DNA from 3 places in the Mesorhizobium sp. CAU 1732 genome. Region 3 is predicted to be linked to each of the others. Evidence: predicted binding sites of a transcription regulator. Region 3 holds the regulator's gene; each other region holds the start of a gene.
What was found. The regulator LexA, encoded in region 3, represses DNA repair genes until DNA is damaged. The targets are predictions, from matches to a motif close to TGTTCNNNNTGTGTTCNG.
Positions count from the first base shown of each region.

Region 1: a site for LexA is predicted at 2,111-2,128, ahead of uvrA (excinuclease ABC subunit UvrA). Genes of this name have one in related genera too.
Region 2: a site for LexA is predicted at 6,903-6,920, ahead of recA (recombinase RecA). Genes of this name have one in related genera too.

Region 1 covers NZ_JBDQQR010000001.1:2,321,161-2,331,192, forward strand. The annotation lists gene uvrA (excinuclease ABC subunit UvrA) at 1-1,956, opposite strand, end outside; gene ssb (single-stranded DNA-binding protein) at 2,763-3,287, shown strand; gene AAFN55_RS11445 (hypothetical protein) at 3,348-3,818, shown strand; gene AAFN55_RS11450 (DUF4168 domain-containing protein) at 4,031-4,525, shown strand; gene AAFN55_RS11455 (MarC family protein) at 4,676-5,305, opposite strand; gene AAFN55_RS11460 (type II CAAX endopeptidase family protein) at 5,376-6,329, opposite strand; gene gyrA (DNA gyrase subunit A) at 6,695-9,493, shown strand; gene coaD (pantetheine-phosphate adenylyltransferase) at 9,935-10,032, shown strand, end outside.
Region 2 covers NZ_JBDQQR010000001.1:2,128,731-2,138,762, reverse strand. The annotation lists gene AAFN55_RS10420 (alpha/beta hydrolase) at 1-181, opposite strand, end outside; gene AAFN55_RS10415 (NADP-dependent isocitrate dehydrogenase) at 328-1,539, shown strand; gene AAFN55_RS10410 (glutathione S-transferase family protein) at 1,642-2,190, shown strand; gene AAFN55_RS10405 (PRC-barrel domain-containing protein) at 2,374-2,745, shown strand; gene alaS (alanine--tRNA ligase) at 2,821-5,484, opposite strand; gene recA (recombinase RecA) at 5,680-6,777, opposite strand; gene AAFN55_RS10390 (carbohydrate kinase family protein) at 7,057-8,028, shown strand; gene AAFN55_RS10385 (OmpA family protein) at 8,088-8,735, opposite strand; gene AAFN55_RS10380 (LuxR C-terminal-related transcriptional regulator) at 9,087-10,032, shown strand, end outside.
Region 3 covers NZ_JBDQQR010000001.1:2,877,763-2,887,794, reverse strand. The annotation lists gene lpxA (acyl-ACP--UDP-N-acetylglucosamine O-acyltransferase) at 1-202, shown strand, start outside; gene lpxI (UDP-2,3-diacylglucosamine diphosphatase LpxI) at 174-1,079, shown strand; gene lpxB (lipid-A-disaccharide synthase) at 1,076-2,233, shown strand; gene gltA (citrate synthase) at 2,279-3,568, opposite strand; gene gltX (glutamate--tRNA ligase) at 3,735-5,159, opposite strand; gene AAFN55_RS13970 (ComEC/Rec2 family competence protein) at 5,277-7,643, shown strand; gene lexA (transcriptional repressor LexA) at 7,666-8,382, opposite strand; gene glp (gephyrin-like molybdotransferase Glp) at 8,490-9,689, opposite strand; gene moaC (cyclic pyranopterin monophosphate synthase MoaC) at 9,700-10,032, opposite strand, start outside.

The DNA of each region.
Region 1 (10,032 bases), 560 kb from region 3:
GATTTCAGCCGTGACGTTCTTGAGATTGTTGCCGCGCGCACCGGACACCTTGATGCGCTTGCCTTTCTTGCCCTGGCGCCGCTCGGCCGGCACCTCGATGCCGCGAACGCCGGACAGATACTGGCCGGTCAACGAATTGGAATTCGCCATCACCTCGGCGGGCGTGCCCTGTGCGATGATCGTGCCGCCATGGATGCCTGCGGCGGGGCCGATATCGACGACATAGTCGGCCGTCAGCACGGCGTCCTCGTCATGCTCGACGACGATGACGGTGTTGCCGAGATCGCGCAGGTGCTTGAGCGTATCGAGAAGCCGCGCATTGTCGCGCTGGTGCAGGCCGATCGACGGTTCGTCGAGAACGTAGAGCACGCCGGTCAGGCCGGAGCCGATCTGCGAAGCAAGCCGGATGCGCTGGCTCTCGCCGCCGGACAGCGTGCCGGAATTGCGCGACAAGGTGAGGTAGTCGAGGCCGACATCGTTCAGGAACCGCAGCCGCTCGCGGATTTCCTTGAGGATACGGACGGCGATCTCGTTCTGCTTGTCGTTCATCAGCGCCGGCAAATCCACGAACCAGCCATTGGCGTTGCGGATCGACATCTGCGTGACTTCGCCGATATGCTTGCCGCCGATCTTGACCGCGAGCGCCTCGGGCTTCAGCCGGTAGCCGTTGCAGGCCGGGCAGGGGGTGGCAGACATGAAGCGCTCGATCTCCTCGCGCATCCAGGCCGATTCCGTTTCCTTCCAGCGCCGCTGGAGATTCGGGATGACGCCCTCGAAGGTCTTCGACGTCTTGTAGGCGCGCAGGCCGTCATCATAGCTGAACTCGATCTTGCGCGTGCCGGTGCCGTGCAGGATGGCGTTCTGGCCCTCCGCGGGCAGGTCGCGCCAGCGGTCGCCGATCTTGAAGCCATAGGCATTGCCGAGGGCTTCGAGCGTCTGGGTGTAATAGGGTGAACTGGACTTGGCCCACGGCGCGACCGCGCCCTCGCGCAGCGACACATGCTCCTCCGGCACCACCAGAGACGGATCGATCGCGCGCTGCGTGCCGAGGCCGTCGCATGTCGGACACGCGCCGAACGGGTTGTTGAACGAGAACAGACGCGGCTCGATCTCGGGGATCGTGAAGCCCGACACCGGGCAGGCGAATTTCTCCGAGAAAAGAATGCGTTCGTGGGTTTCGTTCGCAGATTTGTTGACCGCGTCCGCACCGGTCTGGCTGGCATCGAGCGGCTTGTCGGCGAGTTCCGCGACCGCGATGCCTTCGGCCAGCTTCAGCGCGGTCTCCAGCGAATCCGCCAGGCGCGCGGCGATGTCGCCACGCACGACGACGCGGTCCACCACGACGTCGATGTCGTGCTTGTATTTCTTGTCGAGCACCGGGACGTCGGCGATCTCGTAGAATTGGCCATCCACCTTGACGCGCTGAAAACCCTTCTTCTGAAGCTCGGCCAGTTCCTTGCGGTACTCGCCCTTGCGGCCGCGAACGATCGGCGCGGTGATGTAGAGGCGTGTGCCCTCGTCGATAGCGAGAACGCGGTCGACCATCTGGCTGACGGTCTGGCTCTCGATCGGCAGGCCGGTGGCGGGCGAATAGGGAACGCCGACGCGCGCGAACAGGAGGCGCATGTAGTCGTAGATCTCGGTGACGGTGCCGACCGTCGAGCGCGGGTTGCGCGACGTCGTCTTCTGCTCGATGGAGATGGCGGGCGAGAGGCCGTCGATCTGGTCGACGTCGGGCTTCTGCATCATCTCCAGGAACTGCCGGGCATAGGCCGACAGGCTTTCGACGTAGCGGCGTTGGCCCTCGGCATAGATCGTGTCGAAGGCGAGCGACGACTTGCCCGAGCCCGACACGCCGGTCATCACGATCAGGCTGTCGCGCGGCAGGTCGATATCGACATTCTTGAGGTTGTGCTCGCGCGCCCCGCGAATGGAAATGTATTTGTGGTCCACCATAACCGGATCGCCGCCTTGCATCATGAAAGAGGGCCGGCAACGCGTGCACCGGCCAAGCCGCACATGTAGGTTGTTTTCGCCATCCGTCGAGACGCGGATGCTCACGCAGAGAAAGATTGGCTTTTCACGCGTTTTGAGCCGGACGGCAAGCAAAAAGAACAGAGAGCGAACGTCTCCTGACAGGCCGGTGGCAGGAGTGAGTGCCGCGCCGGCGCGATCGCATCACGTTTTGTGACATATCGGCCTTGCGCGTTGACGAGCCGGGATCATGGGACCACACTTCATCAGTCAGGTGAAGCTCGCCTCCGCATTCCGCGCGGAATGCGCGCCGAAACGGTGAAAGGCTGGAGCGCACCTGCACCTCGAAACCGAATAGGGAGTGAGGCATGACGCCACCTGACAGTATCGCGAGGCTTCACCGCTGAGTGGAGCCACGGCGAAAACACCGACAGCGCTTTTGCGCGTCGACATGATCGCCGATCACCCACATCGCTGACATGCAGTCGGATCATTGGAGTTTCCAAGAGGCATCCGAAAATCTACCGGCGCAAGAGCCGGTGAATGAGCCAAGCAGCTCCTGAAGGTCTCGCACGCCCCTCCGAGGGCGGCGAGACCTTTTTCATATGGGCTGTGCTGAACGCGACGGGTGTTGCAAGTGATCGCGACCTGCACTAAGAACAAAAAGGGAACAAGGAAAATTGTGGACGAGTTGTCGTCGCACAGCGTCAACAGCAGCAGAGACGTGCGCATTCGGATAGGGTGCGCGGCACTTTCACTATGGTTTAGGACGAGCGCGGAGCAGTGTCATGGCGGGTAGCGTAAACAAGGTCATTCTGGTTGGGAATCTGGGCGCGGACCCCGAGACCCGCCGGCTCAATTCCGGCGATCCGGTCGTCAACCTGCGCATTGCGACCTCGGAAACCTGGCGCGACAAGAATTCGGGCGAGCGCAAGGAAAAGACCGAGTGGCATCAGGTCGTCATCTTCAACGACAATCTCGCCAAGGTGGCCGAGCAGTATCTGAAGAAGGGGATGAAGGTCTATCTCGAGGGCGCGCTGCAGACCCGCAAATGGGAAAAGGACGGCATCGAGCGCTACTCGACCGAGATTGTGCTGCAAAAGTTCCGTGGCGAGCTCCAGATGCTGGATTCGCGCGGACAGGGCGGCGAGGGCGGTCAGGTCGGCTATGACCGCGGCGGCGGTGGTGGCCGTGGTTCCGATTTCGGCCAGTCCGGTCCCGGCGACGACCGCTCGCGCGACGATCGCGGTGGACGGGGCGGTTCGGGCGGCGGCGGATATTCGCGCGACCTGGACGACGAAATCCCGTTCTGACGGTGTGTGACGATGTGCCTGCTGTGCGGTGACGCGTCGTTCGGCTGGCACGCGATAGCGATGACGGAGCGCCCCGCGCATCGGCTGGCGGGCCTGTGGTGGGAAGGGACGCATGCCCAGGCCGCAGGCGGCGCGACACGCGCGGCACTGGCTGCCGTGAAGGACGTCTCCGACAGCCGGGACGCGCTCTGGAAAAGCCCGATCGTCGGGCTGTCGTGGTCGCAGGGCGCAGACGGTTTGCGCTACTTCTGCGGCATCGCGATCGAGGCGGAGGAGGCCGTTCCGGACGTTTTCTCGATCGTCGACCTGCCATCGATGGAATTCGCCGGATCGTGGCATGGGCCGGACGATGGCGACGTCGTCTCCCATCTCGGGCGGATCCTCGAATGGCTGCGCCTTCAGGGATTGGCGTGGGACGGGACGCATTGCCAGCAGCGGGAGGAGTATGCGCCGGACGTGGACCTCGATGCGCCGCCGGCCCTGCGTCTCATGCTTCCGGTGACCCGCACGCTCGAGCCTCGGGACGCTTGAACCGGGCTTGACGCTGGACGCCCCGAGTCAAGAAATGTCTCGCCCGGACCGATAAAGTGACCGTCATTCGGGCAGTTTTTGGCCGCAATGACACATTGTCGGCAGCTTGCCGCGTTTCGGTCCGCCCCGGTCGTTTGTGAACCGGCGCGGACCAAACTCGTGCATGAACGGCCTTTTTCATCCGGTTTCGGATCATGAAGAGGACGAGGACTATGACATTCAGGACCAAACTGCTTTCCGGCCTTTCGGCACTGGCGATCGGGGCCGGCGCTTCTTTCGGCGTCGCACAGGCGCAGGAGCCCGCACCCGCACCCCAGATGGAAGCGCCGACCGCGCAGGCGCCCGAAATGGACGATACCAAGCTGAAGTCCTTCGCCGTCGCCTTTCTCGAAGTGACGAAGGTGACGCAGGCCTATCAGCCCCAGATCGAGGCGGCGGGTAACACCGAAGACCAGCAGCGGCTCCAGCAGGAGGCCGGCGAAAAGATGGTCGAGGCCGTCAGTGAGAAATCCGACATCAGCGTCGACGAGTACAACATGATCATTCAGGCCGCGCAGACGGATCCTGAACTTGCCCAGCGCATCAATGGTCACATCACGGAAGCCGCCGGCGGCGCCGGCGGGGCACCGGCCCAGCCGGAGGCTCCCGCTGCCGCACCGGCTCAGCCTGAGGCGCCGACCGAGCCGGCACCCGCTCCGGCGCAGTAGTCGATTTTCCGTTGCGGCCGGCGCCTCTGGTGCCGGCCGCAGCCGCTTAAAGCGCCTCGCGATCCCTTCGGGTTCGCTTCCCGCGCTTCAAGTCTTTGTTTCACGCATGTCTTTGTCCCAAAACCGGTTCCCACTTTTGGGAGACATGTTTCAGGCGGCCATCAGCGCCTTGATGCCGTCGGCGACGAACTGAACCGCGAGTGCTGCCAGGATCACGCCGAGCAGGCGCGTCAGGATGGAGCGGCCCGTCTCGCCGAGAAAGCCGTCGACACGCTCCGCCAGCAGGAAGACCAGATAGGTCAGCGCGATGCAGGCGGCGATGATGAGCACGAGCAGGCCGCGCTCGCCCGCAGTCGAAAACGTACCCGACAGGAGCACGGTCGCCGAGATCGCGCCCGGTCCGGCAATCAGCGGGATAGCGAGCGGGAACGCGGCGATGTTGTGAATGTGATCCCTGGTGATCGCGATATCGGCGCTCTTTTCCTTCCGCTCCTGACGTCGCTCGAAGATCATCTCGAAGGCGATGTAGAAAAGCAGCAGCCCGCCCGCCACGCGGAAGGCGGGGAGGGTGATGCCGAATATGCTGAGGATCGCCGCGCCGGCAACGGCGAACAGCGCCAGCAGCCCAAATCCGATGACCGATGCCCGCAGGCCGACCTGCTTGCGCTCTGCCCGGTTCATTCCGCGTGTAAGCGCCAGAAACAGCGGCGCAAGCCCCGGCGGGTCTATGGTCACCAGAAGCGTGACGAAGGCGTTGAACAGCGTATCGAAGCTCGGCATTCGATCTGACCCTCATTGTGTCGCGCGTCGCGCGCAAGCGTAATGCAGGAACCGGAACCGTCCAACGGGTTTACGCCGTCGTGCTCCGCACCCGTAGCGGTGAGCGCGGATGCAACAGGAGGACGACAAGCACCAGCGCTCCCGCCATCGAGATCAGCGTAAGGCCGACCGCCTGCCCGATCGTCCAGTAGGGATCGTCGAGACCGCGCATGTGGAACAGCGATGCGCCGCCTAACTCGTCATCGACCGCGAAGACGAGGAGCGCGATCAAATTGTTGCCGGTGTGGGCGCCGGCGGCGGCCCCCAGATTGCCGGTCCTCACCAGCAGGACGGTCATCGCGACCGCGATGCTGCCGATGCTGACGAGCATCGCGGCGTTCATCCAGGGCAGGGCGCCCGAATACCAATGCATCAGGGTGAAGGCGATGGTGGGCAGGCCTGCCCAGACGATCGGTGAGGCGAAGCGCGCGGCCAGCGTCTGGTGAAGGTAACCGCGAAACACCAGTTCCTCGGCTGACGCCTGGATCAGGATGAGCAGCGCGAGAGGCGCCGCCATGACGAGCCAGGTTTGCAGCGGAATGTCGGATCGTTCGAACTGGGGATCGACCAAAAAACCCACCGCAACGAGCAGACACGCGACGATGATGCCCGCGGCCAGTCCGCGCCACAGGTCGCCCATGGCGATGCGGCGCTGCCGCCCGAGGAGCGTCGAAAAGGCCCGCCGATGCACCAGGCGTATGGCGACATACATTCCGAACCACAAAAGCCCCACTGAAACGAGGAGCAGAAACACGGCAACAGGGCTCGACGCGCCCCCGCCGTTCGAAAAGATGAAGGCGTGCAAAGCGTCCGGCAAGACGCCGAGGCGTTCGACGAACATGCTGTTGACAACGATCAGGAAGCCGATGCCGACGGTCACCGCGGCGATGACGAGAATGCCGACGATGATCCGCGCGACGCTGTTTTTGCCCTCCGACGCCAGCGCGACATAGGCATCGAATTCATCTGTGCGCAGTCCCGCCATTGGCATCCCCCACGATCCGAACGTGAAATGGATAGGGCCGTTCTGCGCGCACGACAACTGCAGCGTGTCTGCGACGCGCCAATTCCAGCGATTGCAATCCAACGCACGGGCCAACGCACCGGACCAAAGCAGAGCGCCAAAGCATAGGGGAGCGAATCGCAGAGTGATTGTCGCTGGATAGTTGCGCGCAAATCGCCATCTTCGGCATGCATTCGGCGAGGCCGGGTTGCGACATTTCGATCGCCCTCATATCCGATTGATATCGTTGATAAAATTGGCTTTGGAAAACAGTCCTGGAGGTTGGAGTCGCCGAGGCAGTTCCTATATAAGGGGCAAGTGATTCCCAAGAACGATCGTGATCCGAATTGACTGACCAGACCACGCCGCGCGGCCCGCAGGATCTGCCCGAGGGCATCGAACCCGTTTCGATCATCGAGGAGATGCAGCGTTCCTATCTCGATTACGCGATGAGCGTGATCGTGAGCCGGGCGCTGCCGGATGTCCGTGACGGCCTGAAGCCGGTGCACCGCCGCATTCTCTATGCCTCGCACGAGAGCGGCTATCACTGGAACCGCAAATACGTGAAGTCGGCGCGTCCCGTCGCCGACGTGATGGGTAAATACCATCCCCATGGCGACGCCTCGATCTACGACGCGCTGGTGCGCATGGCGCAGCCGTGGTCGATGCGCGTTCCGCTGATCGATGGACAGGGCAATTTCGGCTCGATCGACGGCGATCCGCCGGCGGCGATGCGTTACACGGAATCGCGCCTGACAAAGGTCGCGCACGAACTTCTGGAAGACATCGACAAGGAGACCGTCGATTTCCAGGAGACCTACGATTCATCGGGCAGCGAACCGAAGGTTCTGCCGGCCCGCTTCCCGAATTTGCTCGTCAACGGCTCCGGCGGCATCGCCGTCGGCATGGCGACCAACATTCCGCCGCACAATCTCTCGGAAGTCGTGAATGGCTGTGTCGCCATGATCGACAACCCGGCAATCGAATTGCCGGAACTGATGGAGATCATCCCCGGACCGGACTTCCCGACCGGCGGTATCGTGCTCGGCCGTCTGGGCATCTACAACGCCTACCAGACCGGCCGCGGCTCGATCATGATGCGCGGCAAGGTGCATTTCGAGGAAATCCGCAACGAGCGCGAAGCCATCATCGTCACCGAAGTTCCCTATCAGGTGAACAAGGCCACGATGATCGAGAAGATGGCGGAACTGGTGCGCGACAAGCGCATCGAGGGCATTTCCGACATTCGCGACGAAAGCGACCGCCAGGGCTACCGCGTGGTCATCGAGCTCAAGCGCGATGCCAATGCGGAAGTCGTCCTGAACCAGCTCTACCGATTCACGCCCCTGCAAACCTCGTTCGGCGCCAACATGGTGGCGCTCAACGGCGGCAAGCCGGAGCTGATGAACCTGCTCGACATGCTTCGCGCGTTCGTGGCGTTCCGCGAGGATGTCATCAGCCGCCGCACGAAGTACCTGCTCAAGAAGGCGCGCGAGCGTGCCCATGTGCTCGTCGGCCTGGCGATCGCGGTCGCGAACATCGACGAAGTGATCCGCCTGATCCGCCAGGCGCCCGATCCGCAGACGGCGCGCGAGCAGTTGATGGAGCGCCGGTGGCCGGCAGCGGACGTCGAATCGCTGATCCTGCTGATCGACGATCCGCGCCATCGCATCAATGAAGACAAGACGTACAACCTCTCCGAGGAGCAGGCCCGCGCCATTCTCGAACTGCGCCTGCAGCGCCTGACGGCGCTTGGCCGCGATGAAATCGCCGACGAACTCAACACGATCGGCACCGAAATCTCGGACTATCTCGAAATCCTGTCGTCGCGCATGCGCATCCAGCAGATCGTCAAGGACGAGCTGATCGCGGTGCGCGACGAGTTCGGTACGCCACGCCGCACGGAATTGAGCGACGGCGGCGGCGACATGGACGACGAGGACCTTATCCAGCGCGAGGATATGGTGGTCACGGTCACGCATGAAGGCTACATCAAGCGCGTGCCGCTCTCGATCTATCGCGCGCAGGCACGCGGCGGCAAAGGCCGCTCTGGCATGTCGACCAAGAACGACGACGTGGTGACGCGGCTGTTCGTCGCCAACACCCACACGCCGATCCTGTTCTTCTCGTCGCGCGGCATCGTCTTCAAGGAAAAGGTCTGGCGGTTGCCGATCGGCACGCCGACATCGCGCGGCAAGTTCCTGCGCAACATCCTCAAGCTGGAGGAGGGCGATCGCATCACGGCGATCCTGCCGCTGCCCGAGGACGAGGAAAGCTGGGGCGAGCTCGACGTCATGTTCTCGACGACGCGCGGCACCGTTCGGCGCAACAAGCTCAGCGATTTCGTTCAGGTGAACCGCAACGGCAAGATCGCGATGAAGTTCGACGAGCCGGGCGACGCCATCCTGGCTGTCGAAACGTGCACGGAGAACGACGACGTTCTCCTGATCGCCGATTCGGGCCAGTGCATCCGCTTCTCGGTGACCGATGTGCGCGTCTTCAAGGGGCGCGATTCGCAAGGCGTGCGCGGCATCATGCTCGGCGCCAGCGAACGGGCCATCTCGATGGCGATCCTCGAACATGTGGATGCCGATGCGTCGGAACGCGCGGCCTATCTCCGGCGCGCGGTGGCCGAGCGTCGTGCCGTGTCGCTCGAGGGAGCCGAGGGTGAGGAAGACGTCGTGCTGACGAATGAAGAGGTCGCGGAAGTGACGGACCTCTCCGACGACCGGTACGAGTTCCTGAAGCAGCATGAGGAATTCGTGCTGACGGTAACCGAGCAAGGCTACGGCAAGCGCTCATCTTCGTATGATTTCAGGGTGATCGGGCGCGGCGGCAAGGGCATTCGTGCCACCGACGTGTCGAAGACGGGCGAAATCGGCAGGCTGATCGCCGGCTTCCCGGTCGAGCCGACCAACCAGATCATGCTCGTATCCGACCGTGGCCAGGTCATTCGGGTGCCCGTGACGGGCATCCGTATCGCAAGCCGCGCCACCAAGGGTGTCACGATCTTCAACACGGCAAGTGGTGAAAAGGTCGTGTCCGTCGAGCGGATCACTGAGCCGGAGCCGCAGGACGACGCTGCGGAACTGGAGAGCGGGGCTGAGCTTCCGGTGGAACAGACGCCACCCGCCGAAGGCGAGTGAGCGATCGCAAGGACGTCACCGTCTCTTAGAGGCGGTGACGACGAACCGTGGTGCGCTGAGCTTCCAACCGGACGTTCTGTGCTTCGCTGTGAAGCGCGAAAGCCGTCGCGATGAGCATTGCGAGGGTCATTGAAGCGGCAAGCATGAGTATCATCATGGTCGTGTCTCCTTGATCCATAAACGGGCGACGTGTCGTTTTGTTTCATCGTTCACGCTCTTGTGCCCAAGGACGCTTGAACCCGCGCTGATCCGACCGTTCATCCAGAGTTCATGTTTCCGATCCCTTTGACGCCGGATCGCCGTGCATCCTGACGGACGCGCAAGGGGCGATCTGTCTCTTTGTTCGAGCATCGGAACAGCCCGAAAACCGGATTCCACTTTTCGGCCGGATGCTCCAGCGGCGAATTGCCAAGGCGCGCGCAGCCCGCTAGAAGCCCTGCCATGACAAAGCGCATTGCATTCTATGCGGGGTCGTTCGACCCGCTCACCAATGGTCATCTCGACGTGCTGAAAGGCGCGCTCACGATCGCCGACGAGAT
Region 2 (10,032 bases), 750 kb from region 3:
CGCGCTGATCGGGTGCGACGAGGAAGAAATCGTCGCAAAGCTCGGCCATCGCGTCCGCCCACGCCGCCCAATATTCCGGAAAACCGTGAAGGCATAGAACGAGCGGCTTGGACGGGTCGCCGACCGAGGCGAAATGCAGTCGTCCTGCGACCGTCTCGTGGTATGCGAAGCGAAAGCTCATGCGTGGTCACTCCTCCAGCCTGGCTGCGCCGAAATCGAGCGGCGCCAAGGGTTTGCGTCGGCCGCTCACGATGCTATAGGGGCCGCATTTCCGAAATCAATCCAGTGGGGACACCCGTTCCCGCACGCAGAAACGAGGCATTTCTCATGGCGAAGATCAAGGTGGATAATCCAGTCGTCGAGCTCGACGGCGACGAGATGACCCGCATCATCTGGCAGCTTATCAAGGACAAGCTGATCCACCCTTATCTCGACCTCGACCTGCTCTATTACGATCTCTCCGTCGAGAGCCGCGATGCGACCGACGACCAGATCACGATCGATTCGGCAAAGGCGATCCTCAAGCATGGCGTGGGCGTGAAATGCGCCACGATCACGCCGGATGAAGGCCGCGTCGAGGAATTCAAGCTCAAGAAGATGTGGAAGTCGCCCAACGGCACGATCCGCAACATCCTCGGCGGCACGATCTTCCGCGAGCCTATCATCATGAAGAACGTCCCCCGCCTGGTTCCGGGCTGGACGAAGCCGATCATCGTCGGCCGTCACGCGTTCGGCGACCAGTATCGCGCGACCGACTTCCGCTTCCCCGGCAAGGGCAAACTGACGATCAAGTTCGTCGGCGAGGACGGCCAGACGATCGAGCACGAAGTGTTCGACGCGCCCGGCTCCGGCGTCGCCATGGCGATGTACAACCTCGACGATTCGATCCGCGAATTCGCGCGCGCCTCGCTCAATTACGGCCTGCTGCGCGGCTATCCGGTCTACCTCTCGACCAAGAACACTATCCTCAAGGCCTATGACGGCCGCTTCAAGGACATCTTCCAGGAAGTCTACGAGGCCGAGTTCGAGGCGAAGTTCAAGGAAGCCAAGATCTGGTACGAGCACCGTCTGATCGACGACATGGTCGCAGCCAGCCTGAAATGGTCCGGCGGCTATGTCTGGGCCTGCAAGAACTATGACGGCGACGTGCAGTCCGACACCGTTGCGCAGGGCTTTGGCTCGCTCGGCCTGATGACCTCGGTTCTGATGACGCCGGACGGCAACACGGTCGAGGCCGAAGCAGCCCACGGCACGGTGACGCGCCACTTCCGCCAGCACCAGAAGGGTGAAGAGACCTCGACGAACTCGATCGCCTCGATCTTCGCCTGGACGCGTGGCCTTGCCCACCGCGCCAAGCTCGACGGCAACGAGGACCTGAAGAAGTTCGCCGACACGCTGGAACGCGTCTGCATCCAGACCGTCGAATCGGGCTTCATGACCAAGGATCTGGCGCTGCTTATCGGTGCCGACCAGCCCTGGCTTTCGACGACCGGTTTCCTCGACAAGATCGACGAGAACCTTCAGAAGGCCATGGCCTGACAACGACAATGAGCGGCAAGCCGCGGCTCTACGGCGCTTCCTACAGCGTCTATGTGCGCATCGCGCGGCTTGCCCTCATCGAAAAAGGCGTCGACCACGACCATGTCGCGGTCGACGTTTTTGCATCCGGCGGTCCCACCCGCCTGGTACGCCGACCTCCACCCTTTCGGGAAGATACCGGCCTTCGAGCATGGCGCGCTGCGCCTCTTCGAGACGGCCGCTATCACGCGCTATGTGGACGAGGCCTTCGACGGCCCCTCCCTCCAGCCGGTCACGCCGCCTGACCGCGCGGTGATGAACCAGATCATCGGGCTGCTCGACGCCTATGCGTATCGCGCGATGGTCTGGGACGTCTATGTCGAGCGCGTCTCGAAGCCGCGCGACGGCGTTTCGTCCGACGAGACGCGCATTGCCGCCGGCCTGCAAACGGCGGGCATCTGCCTGAGGACGCTGGCATCGCTCAAACGCGACGGACCTTGGCTTTTGGGTGACTATCTCACCCTGGCCGATCTTCATGCCGCGCCGATATTCGCTTACTTCCTCAAAGCGCCCGAGGGTCGTGCCATGCTTGCCGCACATCCGCCGCTGGAAACCTGGTGGACATCTGTCGTGAGATTGCCCGGCTTCCTCGCAAGCGAACCGGACGGGTGAAACTCGATATCGAACGGCTAGCCGTCGTGACGATCGCCGGCTTTCTGATCTCGCTCACGGTCGCCTATTCGACGGCGAAAGGCTGATGCTGCGATAATGCGACGCGGAGGACGGTTTCTCCGACGGCTTTGAGAACGATCTTCCCCTTGATGCGTTGTTCGGCACCCAATCAAGGAGCTAACCATGACATCAAAGACATTCACCATCGCCGCAGGTCTCATCTCCGCTTCGCTCCTCGGCACCGCCGCATTCGCGCAGACCGCGTGGGTCGAGGTCGATGACCAGGCGATAGTTGCCCCGTTCGAAGCCAACGCCGACACAGTCGATGATTGGGACGTCCATGCAGCCGACGGAACAAAGATCGGCGAGATCGAGGAAGTCGTGGGCACCGACGCGCAGACCGCGACCGCGCTGGTCGTCGATTTCGACGGCAAGGGCGGATATCAGGACAGGGACGTCGTCATCCCGCTGGACCAGTTCACCTGGAGCGAGAACCGGCTGGTTCTCAACGCCGACGTAGCGGCAGTCGATGCGATGGAAGCCTATAACGACTGATCAAGCCCGGTCTGATGACCGTAGCAACCCTTCTGTTTCCATGACTGCTGCGCGCCTGCCCAGACGGCGTATGTCTCAGGCAGCAAGCGCCGCCTTGACGGCAGCAATCGCCTCATTCGCCTTGGACGCATCCGGCCCGCCGGCCTGCGCCATGTCCGGCCGTCCGCCGCCGCCCTGCCCGCCGATTGCAGCGGATGCAGCGCGCACGAGATCGACTGCCGAGAATGTCTGCGTGAGGTCGTCGGTGACCGCAACCACGACGCTGGCCTTGCCGTCGTCTGAAGTTCCGACGAACACGACCACGCCCGAACCGAGCGACTTCTTGCCGTCGTCGGCAAGCGACTTCAGGTCCTTCGGGGACACGCCCGACACGACGCGGCCCAGGAATCCGACGCTTCCGACGGTCTCCCCTTCGGCTGCTGCGGATGGGCCTGAGCCTCCGCCCAGCGCCAGCTTCTTGCGGGCATCGGTCAGTTCGCGTTCCATTTTCTTGCGTTCATCCAGCAGCGCCTCGACGCGTGAGACGACATCTGCGGGCGCAACCTTCAGCGCCGCCGCAGCAGCCTTGAGGCGACGGTCCTGCTCATCCATGTGACGGCGCGCCGCATCGCCGGTCAGCGCCTCGATGCGCCGCACGCCTGACGCGACCGCGCCCTCCGATACGAGCCGCACCAGACCGATATCGCCGGTCGCCGAGACATGCGTGCCGCCGCACAGCTCGACCGAATACGGTTTGCCGGCCTTGTCGCCATGCAGTGCGGTGCCCATGCGAACCACGCGTACCTCGTCGCCATACTTCTCGCCGAACAGCGCCATTGCGCCCTCGGCGATCGCGTCGTCCACGGCCATAAGGCGCGTGGTAACAGGCTGGTTCTGCAAAATGATCTCGTTGGCGATGGCCTCGATGCGATCCAGTTTCTCGGGAGCGATCGACTTGGTGTGCGAAAAGTCGAACCGCAGCCGCTCGGGCGCGACGAGCGAACCCTTCTGCGCGACATGTGTGCCGAGCACCTCGCGCAACGCCTCGTGAACGAGGTGGGTCGCCGAATGGTTTGCGCGGATCTTGGCGCGGCGCGCGTGGTCAACCTTGAGCTCGACCGCAACGCCGGTCTTCAGCGTGCCCGACAGCACCGTGCCGGAATGGACGAAGACGCCATCAGCCTTTTTCTGCGTGTCGGTGATCTCTACCGAAAAGCCCTCGCCGGACATCGTGCCCCGGTCGCCGACCTGGCCACCGGATTCGCCGTAGAACGGCGTCTGGTTGACGACGATCGCGACCGTATCGCCCGCTGCCGCCTCGTCGACCAACGCGCCGTCGCGCACGAGCGCGGTGACCACCCCCTCGGCGGTCTCCGTCTCGTAGCCCAGGAACTCCGTCACGCCGACCTTGTCGCGCACCGAGAACCAGACGGTCTCCGTTGCCGCTTCACCGGAGCCGGCCCAGTTGGCGCGTGCTTCCGCCTTCTGGCGCTGCATGGCCGTATCGAAGCCATCGAGATCGACAGCGATGCCGCGCTGGCGCAACGCGTCCTGCGTCAGATCGAGCGGGAAGCCATAGGTGTCGTAGAGCTTGAACGCGGTCTCGCCGTCGAGGCGTTCGCCCTCGCCCAGCGTTTCGGTCGCATCCGACAAAAGGCCGAGGCCGCGTGCCAACGTCTTGCGAAAGCGGCGCTCCTCCAGTTCCAGCGTCTCGGTGATCATGGCCTGGCCGCGAACCAGTTCCGGATAGGCTTGTCCCATCTCCCGCACGAGAGCCGGCACAAGGCGGTGCATCAGCGGATCGGCCGCCCCCAGAAGCTGCGCATGGCGCATGGCGCGGCGCATGATGCGACGCAGCACGTAGCCTCGGCCCTCGTTCGACGGAAGCACGCCATCCGCGATCAGGAAGCTCGATGCCCGCAGATGGTCCGCTATCACACGGTGGCTCGCGCGGTTCTTGCCTTCGGCCGGCACGCCCGTCGCCTCGACCGACGCGCGGATCAGCGCCTTGAAGAGATCGATGTCGTAGTTGTCGTGTACGCCCTGGAGAACGGCCGCGACACGCTCGAGACCCATGCCCGTATCGATGGACGGCCTCGGAAGATCGATGCGTTGATCCTTCGACAGTTGCTCGAACTGCATGAAGACGAGGTTCCAGATCTCGATGAACCGATCGCCGTCCTCGTCGGGGCTGCCGGGAGGACCGCCGGGGATGCCTTCGCCGTGATCGTAGAAGATTTCGGAGCACGGGCCGCATGGACCCGTGTCACCCATCGCCCAGAAATTGTCGCTGGTCGCGATGCGGATGATGCGGTCGTCGGGAAGACCGGCGATCTTGCGCCAGTATTCGGCCGCGTCCTCGTCGGTGTGATAGACGGTGACCAGAAGACGGTTCTTGTCGAGCCCGAACTCCTTGGTGATCAGGTTCCAGGCGAGTTCGATCGCGACGTCCTTGAAATAGTCGCCGAACGAGAAATTGCCGAGCATCTCGAAGAAGGTGTGATGACGCGCGGTGTAGCCGACATTGTCGAGATCGTTGTGCTTCCCGCCGGCGCGCACGCATTTCTGCGAGGTCGCGGCGCGCGAATAGGGACGGGTTTCAAGCCCGGTGAAGACGTTTTTGAACTGCACCATGCCCGCATTGGTGAACATCAGCGTCGGATCGTTGCGCGGCACGAGCGGGCTCGAGGCGACGGCCTCATGTCCGTTCCTGCGGAAGTAGTCGAGAAAAGCCGACCGGATCTCGTTGACGCCACTCATTCTGCAAGCCTTTGTGAAGGAACCGCGGACCCTCGGACATGAGGGGAAACGCCTTTTAACGTTGCGAAATTGCCCTGTCCAGAAATCCCGTCATCGCGGCGAAGCAACAAAAACAAAGGCTGCCGGGTTATCCCGACAGCCGCGTAATTCCCAATTCGAAACCAAGCCGGGATATGATCCCGGCAGCCTGGCCGACTACATGCCCGAGGCTTCGTCCATGTCTCCGCCGTCCTGATCGCCCGGACCGCCGTTTTCCAAAAAGCGCTCTGCGATCAGACCGGCGTTCTGGCGGATTGCCAGTTCGATTTCGAGCGCGGTTTCAGGATTGTCACGCAGGAACTGCTTCGCATTCTCGCGACCCTGGCCGAGGCGCTGCGAATTGTAGGAGAACCAGGCGCCCGACTTCTCGACGATGCCCGACTTGACGCCGAGATCGACCAATTCGCCAGTCTTGGAAACGCCCTCGCCATACATGATGTCGAACTCGACCTGCTTGAAGGGCGGCGCAAGCTTGTTCTTGACGACCTTGACGCGTGTCTGGTTGCCGACCACCTCGTCGCGATCCTTCACGGCACCGATGCGGCGGATATCGAGACGCACGGACGCATAGAACTTCAACGCGTTGCCGCCGGTCGTCGTTTCGGGAGAGCCGAACATCACGCCGATCTTCATGCGGATCTGGTTGATGAAGATGACCATGCAGTTGGAGCGCGAGATCGAGGCCGTGAGCTTCCTCAGCGCCTGGCTCATGAGACGTGCCTGAAGGCCGGGCAAGGAATCGCCCATCTCGCCCTCGATTTCCGCGCGCGGCGTCAGTGCGGCAACCGAATCCACCACCAGCACGTCGATCGCGCCGGACCGGACGAGCGTGTCACAGATCTCGAGAGCCTGCTCGCCCGTATCGGGCTGCGAAATCAGGAGGTTTTCCAGATCGACACCGAGCTTGCGGGCATAGACCGGATCGAGCGCATGTTCAGCATCGACGAAGGCGCAGATGCCGCCCTTCTTCTGCGCTTCTGCAACCGTGTGCAGCGCGAGCGTCGTCTTGCCGGAGCTTTCCGGGCCGTAAATCTCGACGATGCGTCCCTTGGGGAGTCCGCCCACGCCCAGTGCGATGTCCAGCCCGAGCGATCCGGTCGGGATCGTCTCGATCTCGACGACCTGCTCATTGGCGCCGAGCCGCATGATCGAGCCCTTGCCGAAAGCGCGCTCGATCTGGGAGAGCGCCGCATCCAGAGCCTTTGATTTGTCCACCGATCCGTCCTCAACAAGCCGTAGTGAATTTTGTGCCATGATACCTTACCCCTTGGTCGTGAGCGAAGCCGGACTGTCCTCATGTCCCTTGATTTTTTGTACCTTTTTTGTTCTCATTTTGCAAGAGCGACTATCTATCTGTAATTGCTGTATTATCCAAAAAATGTTCTATTTTTGTTTCGACGCGGGATCACTATTCACGTCAACGCCGCGGGGTTCCTCGCGCACGCTTTGCGGTGCGTTCGGCGCGAATCGCTTGCGCACGGCCAGCCGTCACCCTAGCGTGATCCATCCTCCTCAATACAGCGCCTCTCCTCCATGCCCCGTCCAACGCTTCTCGCCATTGGTGCCGCCCATATCGACCGGCGCGGCATCATGGCTTCGACCTACATCCCCGCGGCGTCGAACCCCGGCACCATGCGCGAGGAGATCGGCGGCGGGGCGTTCAACGCGCTACGCAATGCCGTGCGGCACGGCGCGTCAGGCGCGATGCTGTCGCTGCGGGGCGGAGACGTTGCCGGAGACGCGGTCGCCCGCGCGCTCTCGGAGGCGGGCATCACCGATCTGAGCGCCGTCTTCCTCGACAGGACGACACCAAGCTATACGGCTCTGCTCGATGCGGATGGCGAATTGATCGCCGGCTTCGCCGATATGGGGCTCTACGATCTCGCCTTCGAGAAACAGATCAGACGCCGGCAGTTGCGTGACGCTATCGCGGCAGCGGATGCGATCCTGTGTGATGCAAACATGCCCGCGCCAGCGATCGAACGCCTCGCCGGCCTGGCAAACGGCCGGCCCATCTATGCGATCGCGATCTCGCCTGCCAAGGTGGTGCGCCTGCGCGGTGCGCTCACGCGCCTTTCGTGCCTGTTCATGAATGCACGGGAGGCGCGGACACTGGCCTCGCTTCCCCCAACCGCCGAGCCCATCGAGGCAGCACGCATGCTCGCCCAGGCGGGCCTTGCGCGCGGCGTCGTCACGTCCGGCGGATCGCCCCTGATCGGCTTCGATGATGACGGCATCTTCACGATTGCGCCGCCCGCACCCGCATCCGTTGCCGACGTCACCGGCGCGGGCGATGCGATCGCGGGCGTGACGATCGCCCATCTCATGGCGGGCGTGCCTTTTCGCGAGGCGGTTCGGCGCGGCATGGCAGGAGCAAAGCTTACGGTGGAGAGCCAATCGGTGGTCGCCACCTATGAAGATTCGACCTTCGAAGCCGCGCTGGCGCTCGTGGGTGACGTGAAGGCGCATGAAGCCGGATTCGGAAACGACACCGGCACGCCATAAGAAAAGGGCGCGTCGTATGACGCGCCCTGCCCGTTTGCTCGTCGTCTGAAACGACCGGTTCAGGTCACCGGCGAGAGATAGATTTCGACGCGGCGGTTCTGCGCGCGACCGTCCTCGGTTGCGTTGCTGGCGATCGGCCGCGTATCGCCAAAGCCGTTGATCGCAAAGCGGCGGCCATCGACGCCCTGCGTCGACAGGTAGTTGGCGACCGACGTCGCGCGGCGCTGCGAGAGGCCCATATTGTAGCCTGCGCTGCCCGTGGAATCGGTGTGGCCGTTGATGTCGACGAAGGTACGATTGTACTTCTTGAGCACCAGCCCGACCGCGTTCAGCGTCTGGTAGAAGGCCGGAATCACCTGGTCCTGGTCCGTCGCGAATGTGACGTTGGACGGCATGTTGAGCACGATCTGGTCGCCGTTGCGGGTGACCGAGACCCCCGTGCCCTGCAGATAGCCGCGCAATTCGGCCTCCTGCTGATCCATGTAGCCGCCGATCGCGCCGCCGGCGAGCGCGCCGATGCCAGCGCCGATCAGCGCGTTTCGGCGGTCGTCGCCGCCTGCAAGCAGGCCGAGGCCCGCACCAGCCGCCGCGCCGAGTCCCGCACCCATGGCGGTGTTGCCGATCTTCTGCTGTCCCGTGTAGGGATCGGTGGTGCAGCCTGCCAGAAGTGCAGCGGCGGCAGCGGCAATCATCGCCTTTTTCATCATCATCTGGAAATCCTCTCCTCAGCTATCCGATCAAATCGGTCGGTCGGTCAGTCAGCGCCCCTAAGCTCGACCGCTTAAGGCGAATCGCCGTCTTGGGCAACCGTCGCACGGCATTTCAAGACACCGGGACCGGCCTCGATCCAGATCGAGGGGAAGTAATCATGCGGGCGGCACGGCACATGTGACGCTACGGAACCGAGTTTTCTTGGAATGACTTGATTGCAGCATTCCGATGGTACAACCTGCAACCTGAAGGGGCGCAACCCAACCTTACGCATGCCAATCGCTCGGGAGAGGCAGCGCCCCGGATTTCATGGCATTCAGCGCATTGATGTGGCGAGGATTCCCACGTTGTCGGACCGTGACGAGACGTCCCAGATCATAGATCGCATCTACGACGTTGCTGTCGACCCCATTCGTTTCGAAGAAATGATGGACGTCTGGGATCGGCGCCTCTCCACCTACCGGCTCGGCCTGCGCGAAGACGAGACGCCGATTTTCGTCGATGAGGCGATCGAAGCCCATCTGCAACGCGCCGATATCTTCCTCGAACGGCTCGACCAGACCGGCGATGAGCCGGCCGAATTGCTCTTCGCAGCGGAAAACAAGGCGTCCCTCATCGTCGACGCGACCATGCGGATCGCCCGCGCCAATCCGATCGCGGAATCCGGGCTCGGGGTGAAGTCGGGCGACCGGCTCTCGCGGCTCCCCCTCGACGAACACGATCTGAACGCCTTGCAGAGTTCGGTCCGCAAGCTTCTGGTGCAGCGCGAACAGCCGCCGATGCTGCTGCGCTTCACCTCGCAGACGACGCAGCGGTCGATCGTGTTTCACCTGTCGCGTCAGCAATCCTCTGCGGGTGAAACGCAAATCCTCGTCCGCACGACGGAACTCGGCTGGCCGTCGCATCTTTCGAGCGCGATCCGCGACGCCTTCGGCCTCACGGCGGCGGAGGTTGAGGTCGTCAAGGCACTGGTGGAAGGCCGGTCGGTGAAGGAGATCGCGACCGAGCGCGACCGGTCGTTCGCCACCGTGCGGACCCAGATCAGCGCGATCCTCGCCAAGACCGAGACGCATTCACAGGCAGAGCTGATCCGCATCACGCTCGGCCTCATGGACGTGATCGGCGCGACGGTGGAGCCGCCGCCCGACAGTGGGGACGAGGACACCGTGCTTCCGATCCCGTTCCAGACGATGAAACGGCCGGACGGCCGGCGGTTCGATTTCATCGAGTTCGGCGCGAAAGACGGCTGGGCCTGCCTCTATCTGCCGATGGATTACGGAATGATCCGCTGGC
Region 3 (10,032 bases):
TCTCACGCTGCGCGAGGCGTACCGGGTGATTTTCTCGTCCACCGGGACGGTTGCGGACAATGCCGAACTGGCGCGCATCAAGTTCGCCGATACGCCTGCGGTCCAGGAAATTCTCGATTTCCTCACCAGCCGCGGCAAGCGTCATTTCGTGGTGCCGCCATTGGGCGAGCATGATGCCTCATCCGACGATGACCGAGGCTGAGCACCCCAGCCCGCTGAGCGATGCGCAGGGACGTATCGGCGTCATTGCCGGCGGTGGAGCGCTTCCCATCGCAATCGTCAACACGCTGGCGAGGCAGGGGCTCAACCCCTTTGTCGTGGTGTTCGAGGGCGAAGGGCACGAGGCGTCGGATTTCTCCGCGGTCGAGCATCTGATCCTTCCGCTGGAAGATGCGCCTGCAATTCCCTCGAGGCTGAAGCGCGCCGGCGTTACCAGGCTCGTATTGGCGGGCCATATCGGTCGCCGGCCAAAACTGGGCAAGGTGCGCTGGGGGCTGGCGACGCTCGCTTTCATTCCGCATATCGCGGCAGCCTTCAAGCGCGGCGACGACGGATTGCTGCGGACGATCATCAGCCTGTTTGAAAAGGCGGGAATCACGGTCGTCGGCGCGCACGAGGTGGTTCCCAACCTGCTCGCGCCGGAGGGCATTCTCACACATGTGGGGCCGACCGGAACCGACCGAAAGGACGTCGAGGCAGCCTCCCAGGCGGCGCTCGCCATCGGCGCTCTCGACATCGGACAGGCAGCCGTAGCGATCGGAGGGCGCGCGATCGCTCTCGAAGGCATCGAGGGCACCGACGGTCTGCTGGCCCGGACCTTGGACCTTCGCGGCCACGGACGTCTGGCGGGCAAGGAGCGCGGCGTTCTCGTCAAGCGCTGCAAGCCTCAGCAGGATATGCGGGCCGACCTTCCCGCGATCGGTCCGGAGACGATCCGGGGCGCCCACGCGGCTGGTTTGGCGGGCATCGCAGTCGACGCACGACGATCGTTCATCCTCGATTTCGACCAGACGATCGCGCTCGCCGACGAGCACGGCATGTTCGTCATCGGTCTCGGCAACAGCGGCGACGCGCGATGAGCACGCGTCCGTTGCGCATAGGCATCGTCGCCGGCGAAGAGTCGGGCGATCTGCTCGGCGCTGACCTTGTGGATGCGCTTGCGGCGCGGTCCGGCCGATCCATCGAACTCGTCGGCATCGGCGGCCGGCATCTGCAGGCGAGGGGACTGGTCCCGCTTTTCGATTCATCGCAGATCGCATTGATGGGCATCACCGCCGTGGTGAAGGACCTCTCACGGCTGATCCGCCGGATCGGCCAGACGGCCGAGGCGATCCTTCGCGATCCTCCCGATTGCCTGATCACGATCGACAGCCCCGACTTCGGGCTGCGCGTGGCGAAGAAGGTTCGTGCCGCGAACCCGTCGATACCGATCGTCCACTATGTGTGCCCCAGCGTCTGGGCATGGCGACCGGGGCGCGCAGTGGCGATGCGACCCTATGTGGATCGCATTCTCTGCGTTCTTCCCTTCGAGCCTGCGGTGCTGGAGCGATTGGCAGGACCACCTGGCACCTATGTCGGGCACCGGCTCACCAGCAATCGGGGCATCGTCGCGGCTGCGGAGAAGCAGGCTTCAAGAGTGCCGCAGGAGACAAGGAACCTGCTCGTGCTTCCGGGATCGCGGCGCAGCGAGGTCGGCCGATTGCTCGGTCCGTTCGGCGACACCGTCAGCGTGCTCGCAGACCGCGGCCACAGCTTTTCGGTGACGATCCCGACGGTGCCTCACGTTGCGGCCGAGGTCGAGGCAGCATCGGCGACATGGCGCGTTCGACCGGCGATCGTTCACACGGACGATCAGAAATGGGCAGCGTTCGCGGAAGCAGACGCCGCGCTGGCCGCATCCGGCACGGTGTCGCTCGAACTCGCTCTGGCGCGGGTTCCGCTCGTCTCGTGCTACCGCACAGATTGGATTGCAACGCGGCTGATGGGGCTTGTCACCACCTGGTCCGCGTCTCTTCCGAACCTGATTGCCGATTGGCCGGTGGTGCCGGAATACTACAACGCGTATGTCCGGCCGGCTTATCTGGCACGGTTGATCGAGCAGTTGTGGGCGCAGACGCCGCAGCGTGCGGCGCAACTGGCCGGGTTCGCGCAGGTCGCGGACACGCTTGCGACGGAACGGCCGTCCGGCGAACTCGCCGCTGAAGCGGTCCTGTCGCTGATATCCGCACAATAGAAAAAGGCGGCTCACGGCCGCCTTTTTGTCTGCGATGTAGACCGATCAGCGCTTCGCGATCGGCACGTAGTCGCGCGAGGCCTCGCCGGTGTAGAGCTGGCGCGGACGGCCGATCTTCTGATGCGGATCCTCGATCATTTCCTTCCACTGCGCGATCCAGCCAACGGTACGCGCCACCGCGAACAGAACGGTGAACATCGTGGTGGGGAAGCCCAGAGCCTTCAGCGTGATGCCGGAATAGAAGTCGATGTTCGGATAGAGCTTCTTCTCGATGAAATACTCATCGGTCAGCGCGATCTTTTCGAGCTCCATCGCGACGTCGAGCAGCGGATCGTCCTTGATGCCGAGCTCGCCCAGAACCTCGTGCGTGGTCTTCTGCATGATCTTGGCGCGCGGGTCGTAGTTCTTGTAGACGCGGTGGCCGAAGCCCATCAGGCGGAACGGATCGTCCTTGTCCTTGGCGCGCGCGATGAATTCGGGAATGCGGTCCACGTGGCCGATTTCGGCCAGCATGTTGAGCGCCGCCTCGTTGGCGCCGCCATGGGCGGGACCCCACAGGCACGCAATGCCGGCCGCGATGCACGCGAACGGGTTGGCGCCCGAAGAGCCTGCGAGGCGGACGGTGGACGTCGATGCATTCTGCTCATGGTCGGCGTGGAGGATGAAAATCCGCTCCATGGCGCGCGCCAGAACCGGATTGACCTTGTAGTCCTCGCACGGCACGGCAAAGCACATGTGCAGGAAGTTTGCAGCGAAGTTGAGCTCGTTCTTCGGGTAAACGAAGGGCTGGCCGATATGGTATTTGTACGCCATCGCGGCGATCGTCGGCATCTTCGCGATCATGCGGATCGACGCGACCATGCGCTGGTGCGGATCCGAAATGTCCGTGGAGTCGTGATAGAAGGCAGACATGGCGCCGACGACGCCGCACATGACGGCCATCGGATGCGCGTCGCGGCGGAAGCCGGTGAAGAAGCGCGTCATCTGTTCGTGCACCATCGTGTGGCGCGTCACGCGGTAGTCGAAATCGTCCTTCTGGGCCTTGGTCGGAAGCTCGCCGTAGAGCAGCAGATAGCAGGCTTCGAGGAAGTCGCCGTGCTCGGCCAACTGATCGATGGGGTAGCCGCGGTGCAGCAGCACGCCCGCGTCGCCATCGATGTAGGTGATCTTCGATTCGCAGCTTGCGGTGGAGGTGAAACCGGGATCGTAGGTGAACGCGCCGGTGTCCTTGTAGAGGGCGCTGATGTCGATGACGTCCGGCCCGACCGACCCTTTTCGGACCTTGAATTCGCTGGCCTTGCCTTTGAAATCAAGCTTTGCAGTCGAATTGGTCATGACAATCACCTCTCAATGTATGTTGCCTCGTCGTCGATGCCGTCAGCGATAATGCATAACAACCGCGCGCCGATTGCGCGCTCTTGCTATCGCATTTGCGGGAGCGTGCCAAGCTATCCCGCCAGCGCATTGTTGCAATGCAAAAGATCGTCGTGACCGCGCAAATTCAGGCACTTGTCTGGTCACGCAGGCGTTCCAGGCTCTCCTCGCGCCCGAGCACGCCGAGCACGTCGAACACGCCGGGCGAGGTTGCGCGCCCGGTCAGCGCAGCGCGCAGGGGCTGCGCCACCTTGCCCAGTTTCAGCCCTGTTTTTTCAGCGTAAGCTCGCACCGCCGCCTCGGTCGATTGCGCCGACCAGTCGTCAATGGCTTCGAAATCCGGAAGCAGCCCCGCGATCGTGGCTCGCGCATCGGCGTCAAGGATTTGCGCCGCCTTTTCGTCGAGCGCCAATGGCCGAGCCGCAAAGAGATACTGCGCGCTGTCGGCAAGTTCGACCAGCGTCTTTGCGCGCTCTTTCAGACCGGGCATCGCCGCAAGCAGCATCGCCTTGTCCCGCTCGTTCAGCTCGGCCGGAATTGCGCCACGCTCTTCGATGTAGGGCAGGGTCGAGAGGAACTGGTCGAGCAGGGCGGCATCGTCGCTCTGGCGCATGTAGACGCCGTTCAAAGCCTCCAGCTTCTGGAAGTCGAAGCGCGCGGCACCCTTGTTGACGTCCTCGATCTCGAACCAGCGGATCATGTCCTGCGCGGCCATCACCTCGTCGTCTCCGTGGCTCCAGCCAAGGCGGACGAGGTAGTTGCGCAGCGCTTCGGGAAGATAGCCGAGCGCGCGATATGCTTCGACGCCGAGAGCGCCGTGGCGCTTGGAGAGTTTTGCGCCGTCCGCACCGTGAATGAGCGGGATATGCGCCATGACAGGCACATCCCAACCCATCGCCTGATAAATGACCGTCTGGCGCGCGGCGTTCGTCAGGTGATCGTCGCCCCGGATGATATGGGTGACGCCCATATCGTGATCGTCGACGACGACGGCATGCATGTAGGTCGGATTGCCGTCTGAGCGAAGGATGATGAAATCGTCGAGATCCTTGTTGGGAAAACGGACATCGCCCTGCACGCGATCGCGGACGATCGTCTCACCGTCGCGCGGCGCCTTGATACGGATCGCGCCCTTCGCGCCAGCCGGAGCCTCGGAAGGATCGCGGTCGCGCCAACGTCCGTCATAACGGGGTGGACGGCCCTCCGCGCGGGCCTTCTCGCGCATCTCGGTGAGCTCCTCGGGCGAGGCGTAGCAATAATACGCCTTGCCGGCGCGCACGAGTTCCTCGGCGACTTCGCGGTGACGCGGCGCGCGTTCGAATTGCGAAACCGGCTCGCCATCCCACTGCAAGCCAAGCCAGGACAGTCCATCGAGAATCGCCGCCGTGGCCGCGTCAGTGGAGCGCTCGCGATCGGTATCCTCGATGCGCAGCAGCATGACGCCGCCCGTGTGCTGGGCGTAGAGCCAGTTGAAGAGCGCGGTGCGCGCGCCGCCGATATGAAGATAGCCCGTCGGCGACGGCGCGAAGCGGGTTACGACCTTGTCAGACATGGATTTCTTCCCGGGAAGCGTCGTTGCGGGGCGGCATTGGCCGCCCGATGGTCTTTTGCTGGCGCTCATGTAGCATAGGAGGTCGGGCGTGCAAGCATTACCCGAGCGGGAAGCGGCATGGGTGGGGAAAGACCGATCGCGACGGACGAGCGCCGTCAGTACAGCGTGTCGCCGGATTTTGCGTCCGACGCGTCGCTCCCTGCTACCCGATCCTTCACCGATGTGACGGTGGGGCCGGTGGCTGGGCGGAACCTCCCTCGGCCGCGTCTGAACCTGGAGGCGCTGCAGGAGGCAGGGCGTTCGGGCTTCGAGCAGTATCTCGAACGGGGGAACGCCTTTCTCCTCGTGCCGGCGTTCATGGCGATCGGCGCGCTCGTCTACTTCACGATGCCCAGTGAGCCGCCCGCAATCTTGCTGGTTGTGGCCGCAGTGTTTGCTGCCGGATGCGCGGTGATGGCTGTTGCCAGGCCCGTCATGCGCCTGACGGCACTTGCCGCGCTGATGACCCTTATCGGCATGGGAGCCGCCAAGGTCGAGACGTGGCGAGCATTGACCCCGATGATGGGCGCGGAGATCACCACGCGCATAACAGGACGGGTGGCACGCATCGAGCACCAGTCCAGCGGTCGGTTCCGCCTGACGCTCGACGTCGTCTCGACGGCTCGCCCTGAGCTTCGCTATGCGCCCGACAGGATCCGCGCCACCGCGCGCGCAATACCGGAGGGACTGAAACCCGGCGACACGATGACGGGCCTCGTTCGCCTGATCCCGCCCTCGGGACCGGTTCGCCCGCAAAGCTACGACTTCTCCTTCAAGAGCTATTTCGATGGAATCGGCGCGATCGGCTTCTTTCTCAACAATCCCGAACTTGCCGACATCGTCACAACACCTCGGTTCGGAGACCGCGTCCGCGCCTGGATCGAAGAGCAGCGCGGCATCATGGCGGGGCGGATCGCATTGCAGATCGGCGGCCCGGAAGGCGAGATCGCGGCAGCCCTCATCACCGGCGTCCGTGCGGGCATTCCGGAGGACATCAACGAAGCGCTTCGCGTCGTCGGCCTCTATCATGTGATCTCGATCTCGGGGCTTCACATGGCGCTCGTGGCGGGAACGCTCATGGTCGGCATGCGATGCTGCTTCGCGCTTGTTCCGGCCTTCTCGTCGCGGCACCCGGTGAAGAAATACGCCGCGTTTGTGGCGCTGTCGGCGACCGCATTCTACCTCGTGATGTCGGGCGCGGATGTCGCTGCACAACGAAGCTTCATCATGCTGGCGGTCATGCTGCTTGCTGTGATGGTGGACCGCGCGGCGCTGACCATGCGAAACCTTGCGATCTCGGCGATCATCATCCTTTTGATCGCGCCGCATGAAGTCGTCGGCCCGAGTTTCCAGATGTCGTTTGCGGCAACTGCCGCGCTCGTTGCCTCCTATGCTGCGTGGACGGAATACCGACAGGGAAAGCCGGCCAGCGGACCTCCGCCGCGGCGGTCGCCTGTCGCCTCCGTCCTGCGGGCGAGCGGAATCTACGCGGCGGGGCTCTCGATGACGTCCGTCGTCGCCGGCCTTGCGACGGCGCTTTTCACCGCATGGCATTTCCAGCAGGTCGCCCCGCTCGGTCTGGTGGCGAACCTGGCTGCAATGCCGTTCGTCTCGGTGATCGTCATGCCGATGGCGGTCATCGCATCGATCCTCATGCCGTTCGGCCTGGAAGGGCCAGCGCTGCAATTGATGGGGCTCGGCATCGCCGCGATGAATGCGGTCGCGATCTGGCTGGCTGAGCGATCCGTATTCGACATGACCGGCGCGATTCCGCTGGGCGCCGTGCTGATCACGACGCTTGCACTCGCATTTCTGACGATGACGGATGGGGTGATGCGGTGGGCTGCCGCGCCGCTTCTGGCAATCGCCGCATTCATGCTTTTCATGCGGGATGTGCCGGATGTCATCATCTCCGAAGATGGCAGTCTCGTCGCCATGCGGCTCGAGGATGGCCGCGTCGCCGTCAATCGCCCGCGTCCGCGCGCATTTACGATGGACAACTGGATGCGAGCTTTTGCAGCCACGGAGATCGTCCGACCCGGCACTGCCGCGGGATCACAAGCGGAGCACGCCTCGGGCTTCATCTGCAACGACGAGGGCTTGTGCATCGCGCGGCACGGAAGCGGGGGCGTTGTGGCCTATGCGGCGACCGAAAATGACGCGGCAGGTGTCTGCGGCGAAGCAACCGTCATCATCATCGACGACGCCACCGCCGGCGATCCGTGCGAAAACGCGGCAGTGCTGGTCATTACCAAACGCGACCTCGCGCGCCATGGCAGCGTCGAGTTCTCGTTTCCCGCAAATGGCCTGCGCCCCACGCCCCGCTACGCGATCAGGGAACCGTACCGCGCGTGGCACCATCATCGCCAGTTCTCGCGCGCAGCGCGCGGCATGCCGCCCTACCAGCGCGAAAATCCCGCCGAAGCCAATGACCGGCGGGATTAGAGGCCGGGCGCGCCGTCTGCCTTCAATAGCGGCGGATCAGGCCGACGAGTTTGCCCTGAACCTTGATGCGGTCCGGTCCGAAGATGCGTGTTTCGTAAGCCGGATTGGCGGCTTCCAGCGCGATCGACGCGCCCTTTCGACGGAACCGCTTGAGGGTCGCTTCCTCGTCATCGACGAGCGCAACGACGATATCGCCCGGACTGGCCGTCTGGCCATCCTTGATGATGACCGTGTCGCCGTCGAAGATGCCGGCCTCGATCATCGAGTCGCCTTTGACCTCGAGCGCATAGTGCTCGCCACCGGACAGCATTTCCGGCGGTACGCTGATCGAATGCGTCTTGTGCTGGATCGCGTCGATCGGAACGCCGGCCGCGATCCGCCCCATGACCGGGATCGATACGGACGCCGGAGTGTCGTCGTCATTGCTATGGGTATGCAGGCGGGAGCGCTCAGGCGCCCTGCCGAGGCTGCCCTGGATGACGCTCGGTGAAAACTTCTTCGCCGCATTCAGGCCCGGAGCAATCGAATCGGGAAGCCGCAGAACCTCCAGCGCGCGCGCCCTGTTGGGAAGACGCCTGATGAAGCCCCGTTCCTCGAGAGCGGTGATGAGACGGTGGATGCCGGATTTGGACGCCAGATCGAGCGCTTCCTTCATTTCGTCGAAAGAAGGGGGGATTCCCGTCTCCTTCAACCGCTCATGGATGAAGAGAAGCAGTTCGTGTTGCTTGCGCGTCAGCATCGCTCGCCCCTTGGGAATCGATCCAAAAACAAAACCAGAACAAACACTATCTGTTCCAGTTGTGTTCCGCAACACGTTTAATTTTAATGAATTCGTTGATGCTTTGTTCAGCTTAGCAGCATGACGCGGCAAGCATCGCCAGGCTCGGCCGCGGCTGCTCCCGGCTCTCTGACGATCAGCGCATTCGATGCGGCGAGCGTCTTGAGCATCGACGAATCCTGCGTGCCGAAGGGGGTCGCGGTGAGTTCGCCATCACGGTCCTCGACATGCGCCCGCACGTAATCCTGTCGGTGATCGTTGGCTTTCATGGGCGATCCGAGACGGGCTGAGCGCAATCGGTTGGCGGTAGAGCGGCCGGCGAGGGCAGCCACCAGCGGCACGAGGAAGACATAGGCACAAACCATGCTCGAGACAGGGTTGCCCGGCAGACCCAGCACCCGCGTGTCATCGAAGCGCCCGAACATCAGCGGCTTGCCCGGACGCATGGCGATCTTCCAGAACTCAAGCTGCATTCCCTGGCCGGCAAGCACGTCGCGGACGAGGTCGTGGTCACCGACAGACGCGCCGCCCAGCGTGACGACGATGTCGGCGCGCGCGGCGCGTGCGCGATCCATGGAGGCGGCGATCTGCGCGCGATCGTCGGGGACGATGCCGAGGTCGAGGATTTGCGCGCCGGCGTTGCGCGCGATCGCGGCGACGCCATAGCTGTTGGACGCGACGATCTGGTCCGGGCCGGGATTGTCACCCGGTGCGACAAGCTCCGTGCCGGTGGCGATGATCGCGACCAGCGGTTTGCGCACAACCGGCAGCATCGCATGGTTGGCGGCCGCGGCGAGCGAAAGTGCGGCCGGATCGAGCAGGCGGCCAGCGCTCAAGAGTGGCTCGCCGGTGATGAAGTCGAGGCCTTCGCGGCGGATGTGTCTGCCCTTTGGCGTCGCTTCCAGCGCCTCGATGGTCTGGTTGCCGACACCCTTGGCATCTTCCTGAAGGAGAACCGTGTCGGCGCCATTTGGAATCGGTGCGCCGGTAAAGATGCGCACGGCCTCGCCGGGGCCGACCGTGCCGTCGAAGCGCTTGCCGGCGATCGATTCGCCGATCACGTTGAGCTTTGCCGGTATGGTCTCGATGTCTTGCCCACGCACCGCATAGCCGTCCATCGCCGAGGCGGGGAAGGGCGGTTGCGTTCGTCTTGCGGCGATGGCCGAGGCCAAAACGCGACCGGAGGCTTCGGCGATTGCGACATCTTCCGCGCCAAGCGGACCGGCGTCGCGCAGGAGTTGCGCCAGCGCATCGTCGACGGGCAGCAGACCAGCCAACTCAGGCCTCCGCGGCGCGGTAATCGCCGGATTTGCCGCCGCTCTTCTCGACAACGCGGATTCCGGTGATCGTCATTCCACGATCGGCGGCCTTGGCCATGTCGTAGATCGTGAGGCAGGCGACGGATGCGGCCGTGAGCGCTTCCATCTCCACACCGGTTTTGCCGGTCACACGGGCCAGCGCGCGCACGCGCAGGCCGGGCAGCGTGGCGTCAGGCTCGATATCGACGGAAACCTTCGTGAGCAGAAGCGGATGGCAAAGCGGAATCAGCTCGTGCGTGCGCTTGGCCGCCATGATGCCGGCGATGCGCGCGGTGCCCAGAACGTCCCCCTT